2 regions of the Marinobacter sp. L-46 genome follow, and region 1 is predicted to be linked to the other one. Evidence: predicted binding sites of a transcription regulator. Region 1 holds the regulator's gene; the other holds the start of a gene.
What was found. Region 1 encodes sigma-54, which starts transcription at its own class of promoters, with help from an activator protein. Its sites were predicted from a motif close to ANTGGCATNNANNTTGCTNT; they were not measured.
Positions count from the first base shown of each region.

Region 2: AC13DJ_RS11990 (PEP-CTERM sorting domain-containing protein) is a predicted target of sigma-54. The motif match lies at 928-947, and genes of this name have one in related genera.

Region 1 covers NZ_JBSXOP010000045.1:29,142-33,032, reverse strand. The annotation lists gene lptB (LPS export ABC transporter ATP-binding protein) at 1-521, shown strand, start outside; gene AC13DJ_RS05135 (RNA polymerase factor sigma-54) at 655-2,187, shown strand; gene hpf (ribosome hibernation promoting factor) at 2,284-2,586, shown strand; gene ptsN (PTS IIA-like nitrogen regulatory protein PtsN) at 2,682-3,152, shown strand; gene rapZ (RNase adapter RapZ) at 3,187-3,891, shown strand, end outside.
Region 2 covers NZ_JBSXOP010000073.1:40,476-44,366, forward strand. The annotation lists gene AC13DJ_RS11985 (Abi family protein) at 1-297, shown strand, start outside; gene AC13DJ_RS11990 (PEP-CTERM sorting domain-containing protein) at 998-1,858, shown strand; gene aupA (alkane uptake protein AupA) at 2,230-3,564, shown strand; gene AC13DJ_RS12000 (Ig-like domain-containing domain) at 3,578-3,891, shown strand, end outside.

The DNA.
Region 1 (3,891 bases):
CGCTGCCCATGCACGGCCGCGCCCGTAAGGGCATCGGTTACCTGCCCCAGGAAGCCTCGGTATTCCGCAAACTCACCGTGCGGGACAACATCATGGCCATCCTGGAAACCCGCAAGGGCCTGAACCGGGCCGACCGGGAAGCCAAGCTGGAAGAGCTGCTGGAAGAATTCCACATCACCCATATCCGGGACAGCCTCGGCATGGCCCTGTCCGGTGGCGAACGTCGCCGGGTGGAAATTGCCCGGGCCCTGGCCATGGAGCCTGCCTTCATCCTGTTGGACGAGCCCTTCGCCGGGGTAGACCCCATTTCCGTCAGCGACATCAAACACATTATCCGGCACCTGCGGGATAAGGGCATTGGCGTACTGATTACCGACCATAACGTGCGGGAAACCCTGGACATCTGTGAGAACGCCTACATTGTGTCCGGCGGCCACATCATTGCCTCCGGCAACTCCGAGGCCATCCTCGCCAACCAGCAGGTAAAAGAGGTGTATCTGGGGGACGAATTCCGCCTTTAAGCGGAGCGCCCCGCCCTTTCACCGAGGTCTGATTGTGTTGCAGAACGGTAACAAGTAAACTCGGCAAAGATCTTGCAAGGAAATTCGATTTTTTACCGGGATACCAGTCTGTTATGGATCTAAAGCCATGGTTATGAAAGCCTCGTTACAGCTAAAACTGGGCCAGAGCCTGACCATGACGCCCCAGTTGCAGCAGGCCATCCGCCTGTTGCAGCTTTCTACCCTCGATCTCCAGCAGGAAATCCAGCAGGCGCTGGACTCCAACCCCATGCTGGAAACCGCCGAGGACGACGACCACGGCCCGGACGACACCACCGAACAGCAAAGTTCTGACGACCAGCACAACGAAACCGCCAGCGCCCAGGATGACAACGCCCCGGAAAGCAGCAACGACTGGGACGAATCCGAAAACGGGCCGGACTGGAACTCGGAAAACGACATTACCGACACCATTCCTGACGACCTGCCGGTCGATACCGCCTGGGAAGACATCTACCAAACCGCCCCGGCCAGCACTCCGAAAGACGACGACGAGAACGACTCGGACTTCGAAACCCGCAACTCCCCTACGGAAACCCTGCGGGATCACCTGGAATGGCAGCTGAACCTCACCCCCCTGAGCGAACGGGACCAGGCCATCGCGCACGCCCTGATGGACGCCGTGGACGACCGGGGCTATCTCACCTCGCCGCTGGACGAAATCCACGCCGGCCTGCGTGAAGACAGCGATGAAGACCCACTGGACCTGGATGAGGTAGAAGCCGTGCTGCACCGGCTGCAGCATTTCGACCCCCCGGGTGTGTTTGCCCGGGACCTTCAGGAATGCCTGCTGATCCAGCTGAACCAGCTGCCACCGGACACCCCCTGGCTGCGCCAGGCGCGCCAGGTTGTCACCCAGTTCCTGCACCTGCTGGGCAACCGTGACTACGCGCAGCTGCTGCGCCGCAGCCGGCTGAAGGAAGACCAGTTGCGGGAAGTCCTGGCCCTGATTACCAGCCTGAACCCGAAACCGGGGGATGTGATTGATCACGGTGATACCGACTACGTAATCCCCGATGTGATCGTGCGCAAGCATGAAGGCCGGTGGCGGGTGGAACTGAACCCGGAAATTGCTCCGCGCATCCGGGTGAACGCCAGTTACGCCTCGCTGATTCGCCGGGCCGACAGCAGCGCCGACAACACTTACCTGCGCGACCAGCTGCAGGAAGCCAAGTGGTTTATCAAGAGTCTGCAGAGCCGCAACGAAACCCTGCTGAAAGTGGCCACCCGCATTGTCGAGCACCAGCAGGGCTTCCTGGACCAGGGTGAGGAGGCCATGAAGCCCCTGATCCTGTCGGACATCGCCCAGGCCGTGGAGATGCACGAGTCCACCATCTCCCGGGTAACCACCCAGAAATACATGCACACACCCCGGGGCATCTTCGAGCTGAAGTATTTCTTCTCCAGCCACGTGGGCACCGCCGAAGGCGGGGAGTGTTCCTCTACGGCAATTCGTGCCATGATCAGGAAACTGATTGCAGAGGAAACCCCGAAAAAGCCGTTGAGCGACAGCAAAATTGCGGCCATGCTAGGGGAACAGGGTATCAACGTGGCCCGGCGCACCGTGGCCAAGTATCGGGAGGCCATGCACATACCTCCTTCGAACGAACGCAAGCGACTGGTTTAAGCCTTTACCGGCAATCGTTTACCAATATTCACCGGGGCACGAAGCTCTGGTACTCAGTCCGGCGGAACGCCGGCATGATGACAACAGGAGACGCCAATGCAACTCAACATTTCAGGCCATCACGTAGAACTGACCCCTGCACTGAAGGATTACGTCAACACCAAGTTCGAGAAGCTTGAGCGCCACTTTGACCACATCAGTAACTGTCAGGTGACGCTGGAAGTTGAGAAAGTTCGCCAGATGGCTGAAGCTACCCTCCACGTAATTGGTGGCGAGATTCACGCAAAGGCTGAAAACGAGGATATGTACGCGGCAATCGATGCCCTGGTGGACAAGCTTGACCGCCAGATCCTCAAGCACAAGGAAAAGAACGTAGACCGGATGCACGGTAACGGCTAAGCGCCTTCAGGCGCAGGCTACCGGGTAATTCAATCGAACGAGCTGCGGCAGGGCTACCGGCCGCAGCCTTTTTTTTACGGGTTCACAGTTAATCCATGAGCGATACATCCCTGACCATCGACAACATCCTGGCCCCTGCACTGACGCTGTGCCAGGTACCGGCGTCCAGCAAGAAACGGGTGTTGGAGTTTATTGCCGAGCGGATTCACTATCAGGACGAGACTCTCAACGATAACGACATCTTCAACAACCTGGTGTCCCGGGAGCGTCTTGGCAGCACAGGTATCGGGCAGGGTATCGCCATACCCCACTGCCGCCTGGAAGGCCTGGATCGGGTAATCGGAGTGTTGATGACCCTGGCCGAGCCGGTGGACTTCGATGCCATCGACAACCAGCCGGTAGACCTGGTGTTTGCCCTGGTTGTGCCCAAAGAAGCCACCAGCGAGCACCTGGAGCTGTTGAGCCAGCTTGCTGAACGTTTCAACGACAGCGCATTCTGCGAGCGCCTGCGCAAATGCCAGGATGCCGACTCCCTGTATAAGGGCATGACCACCGACAGCCAGTAACCGAGGGCTGTCAAAGTACGGGAGAAGCCTAACCATGAAGCTGATCATCGTCAGTGGCCGGTCCGGGTCGGGCAAAAGTACGGCACTGCACGTACTGGAAGACCTGGGGTTCTATTGCATAGACAACCTGCCCATCGGCCTGCTGTTTCCCCTGACCCGGGAAGCCGTGGCCCACGAGGCCCCCGGCCGCCTGAAGAAAATGGCGGTCAGTATCGATGCCCGCAACCTGTCCGGTGAACTGGCCAATTTCGAGGACATCTACCAGCGGCTGGGTGATACCGGGATCGAGATCGAAATCATCTTCCTGGATGCCGACGAGCAATCCCTGCTCCAACGGTTCCACGCCACCCGGCGCAAGCACCCCCTGAGCGACGACAAGACCTCTCTGCGCGAAGCCATCAGCAACGAGAAACAGCTGCTGGAACCGCTGTCGAAGCTGGCCGACCTGTATATCAACACCACCGGCCTATCCATGTACGAGTTGCGCGACATGGTGAAACAGCGGGTGGCCGGCCGCAAGGAACAGGAAATCGCCCTGCTGTTCCAGTCATTCGGTTTCAAGCACGGCGTGCCGGTAGATTCCGATTATGTATTCGACGTGCGCTGCCTGCCCAATCCGTACTGGGACACCAGCCTGCGCAAGCACACCGGCACCGACCAGCCGGTAATCGATTTCCTGGAGCGGGAACCGCTGACCGGGCAAATGGTGGACGACCTCACCGGTTTCCTGAACACCTGG
Region 2 (3,891 bases), on a different contig from region 1:
CGCTTATGGAACCGTAACGTTGTAGACCAGCCACAAAAACCTCCCAAGGGCGTTGTGCCGGACTTTGACAATGCCTGGGCGCGCGGCAATGAACATATCCTTGCCCGACCTTTTCTGTTGCTGTGTATCTGCCGGACGCTGTTGAGCTCCATCAACCCAAGTTCCAGCTGGTGGCAACGGCTCTCGGAATTACTGACAGAATTTCCAGAAAACCAATCGATTGGGGTTGGCTGGGGCGCCTTTGGCGTGTCGAATGAATGGAGAGGTTGGGAGTGTTTCCCGAAAAGCAGGCAATAAAAAACCCCGCAGCAGCTTCACCGCAAAGCGGATCCACCGATTGGGGCCGTGTTGCAACAAATAATAGACACGAGTGGTGCATTACTCAAGTGTGGCTTACCACAAATTACAAAAATCCCCCGCGCAACCTCCTATCGGAGCCAAGAGGCAGGGGTCGTGTTAGCGGAAAGATTAAAGCCACAGCAGCTCGGCATGCAAGCAGGAATTCCAGAAGAATGGATGACCTCCGGCGTTATCAACTCACTGTGACGCCAGCGGATACTGGGACAACATGGGTGGCCGTTATAATCGAGGTGCGGGACCAACACATATTCATCAGAGCGGCCGGCCCTGCCAGATGGTTGGCAGCCAGATGCACTGCCCCTGACACGCGAGTCGCAAGGTTAAAAAGGGCTTAAAGCCTGTTAACCCTGCAGCAAGGCAGCTCCACCGTAGGCCACCAAGCAAGCAGGCAGAAGCTAAATTCAAAGGCATCATAATCCCTTGGTCGCTGGTTCGAGTCCAGCTGGGCCCACCATTTCTTTCTATTCTCCCGCTGCCTTCCGAAGCCGCCACAACCACACCGTCAAAAAACTTTACACATCACTTTCAGAACTTCCGAAAACACTCCTGAATACAAACAACTACGAAGCTGGCACACATACTGCTACCTTTCTAGCGAGAAAGGACAAGGTTGCGAACCGCAACGAAGGAGTGTCACGTGAACCGTTCAACGATAACCAAAACACTATTGCTTGCCGGTATGGCTGCGGCCGGCTCGCTTGGCATGGCCGGCGCCCATGCTGCTACCATCGAGATTCTCTGCACGGCATCCGAGCCTTGCGGCCAATCGTCTGGCACTACCGCCGACGGCACCATCTTCGAAGCTGCTGCGAACCCGACAGAGCCTTCCACCGGAACCGGGGTTTTCAAGCCCTTTGTTCGGGTTCAGGCCCAAGGCAATAGCGACACCCAAAGCGGCTACAATACCGACTATTCGCCAGGCAATGGTATAAATTTTGACACTAAATCCGGCATCTGGACCCACTCCGTCTTGTTTGGCGATCTGGGCACCGTCGACATCGGGGGGCTGTCCTACTACCAGTTTTCCATGGACGCCAATGAAGAAGGCGGAAGGAAAAACCAGATTGACCTGACCGAAATCCAGATTTTCCTCGGTGGTGACGACCTTCGAATTCCAGAAAACAATGGCGGCTACACCGGCACCCAGTTCGATGGCAGCGCGTCGGACAACTTCCTGGCGGGCTATGCCCCGGTCTGGAACCTGGATAATGCTCTGAACGGAGACGTTACTGTTATCCTGCAGGCCAGTATCTGCGACAATCCGGGGCAGTGCGGTAGCGGGAAGGGAGACCTCAATTTGTTCATTCTCGACAGCCTGCTGCAGGGCGATGCCGATGATTACTTTGCATTCTACACAGAGTACGACCGGGTGGGCTCTGGCTTCGAGGAGTGGAATTACCTCGCAAGAACCATCCCCGTCCCCGAACCCGGCACCCTGGCCCTCTTCGGCCTGGGCCTTGCCGGCCTGATCGCCTCACGGCGCAAACTGCAGAAGTAACCAAAAGCCTGTGTCGGGAAACTTTACATAGCACCCCGGCACAGGTTTTTACCCGCCTATTACGCTACATAACACCCCGTCACATTTATCAAACAACACAATTTATCCTTTTCTTTTTACCTCGCCCAAGAAACATTACGCTACAAAAAATCACACCTGACACCCGTTATTTCAATGACTTAGCGCTAACTTGAAGTCACGGGCTAGCACTACGTGGTTTTACCGACACTGACCTGTGTCAAAAATGCCAAAGTCCTCATCGGACAAGCCCAATACACTTGCCACTGAACCAATGTAGCCAAACCCGAGGTCCGCGATGGCGCAGGGTGTCAGGTTTGAATACAACAATAACGAGCGAACGGAGTGTATCAATGGCCCCCTCTCCCCGATTTTCCGTACGGGCAGTGTCCCTAGCAGTTGCAGCAGTTTCCGCCAGCCTTACCATGAACGCCTCGGCGAGCATGGGCAACCTGGGCACCACTTACGGCGTAATGCCCATAGATGTGGCAACCGCCCAGTCGCTGTCCATGTTCAACGACCAGGTATCCGTCACCTACTACAACCCCGCGTCTCTCACCAAGGACACCCGGGGTGAGCTGACTACCGGCATACTGCACGCCGAGCAGGAGCTGCGTTCAGCCAACCCCAATGCCAACGGCGATGTACTGGCTAACTCCCCCAGCCAGCACGTGCTGATCGGCATGAAAACTAACCTGGGTTCCCTCACTCGCTTCAAGCACCCCATTTATCTGGGCTTTATTGCCGGTGTGGAGAAGTACGGTAAGGAAATGCTGGCGTTCAACTCGCAAACTTCCGAGAACGGCCAGTTCCTGCAATATGGTAAAGAGCCGCTGTTCCTGAACGTGGGTGGCGCTACGCCGCTGTGGCGCGGCATTTCTGCTGGCCTGTCTGTCCGGGTGACCCTGGATGCGACGGCGCAGCTGGATGCGGTATCCACACTGGGCGGCGAAACCAGCCGCGAACGCCTGGCGGTGAACGCAGAGCCCGCCATGAAGACGATTCTGGGCACCACCGTAGATTTCGGTAGCACCTTCTGCCCGGACAGCGACTGTTTCCTGAACGGCTGGGAAGCGGCCTTTGCTTACCGCACCAAGTCTTCCGCTTCCACCACGGTAGACTCCAACATCATCGTTACCCAGACCATTCCGGACCCGGGCCTTAGCCTGGCAGTTTCCACCATCGACTCCTTCCAGCCGGAAACCTATGTCGCCGGTATGCAGTACGCCGGTGACGGATGGCGCGTAGGTGGTAGCGTGGAGCAGCAGAACTGGTCCGAGCTCGGCGATGCATTTGATAGCGATACCATTCGCATGCAGAACGGCGTGAATGGCCCGAAGATCGAGTTCGATGACATCCTGATCCCACGCATCGGTGCGGAATACCAGCTCAGTGAGCACTTCGCCCTGCGCGGCGGCCTGGCCTATGAAGAATCTCCTCTGAAAACCACCCGTAACCCGGACCTCAACTACCTGGATACCGACAAGATTGTGGTGGGACTGGGCGTGAGCGCCACCTACGACCGTACCCGCCTGCTGGCTTACCCGGTGCGCCTGGACCTGGGCTACCAGTACCAGCAACTGCAGGAGCGCGATTTCACCCTGGTGGATTACGACGGTAACGAAACCGACGTAACCGCAGACGGCGACGTGCACGTAATCAGCGGCTCCATCACCCTGAAGTTCTGAGGAGAAGCAGGCCATGAAACAATTCAAGACCCTGGCACTGATTCCCGCCATGCTGCTGGCAGCCTGTGGCGGCGACAGTGATACCCAGACCATGAAAGAAAAAACCACGCCGGGCGCGATGGTGTATTCCTTCCCGATGGACGGCCAGAACGATGTCAGCCCGAAAGCGGATATCGTTCTGCGCTTCTCCCATGCCGTGGTGGATGATGAAGCCACCCTGGCAGAAAAGATCAAGGTAGAGTCTGACGGCGCTGCCGTAGCCTTCACCGTTAAGATCATTGATGGTGGCAAAAGCCTTAAGCTGGAACCCGCAACTGCCCTGGCAAG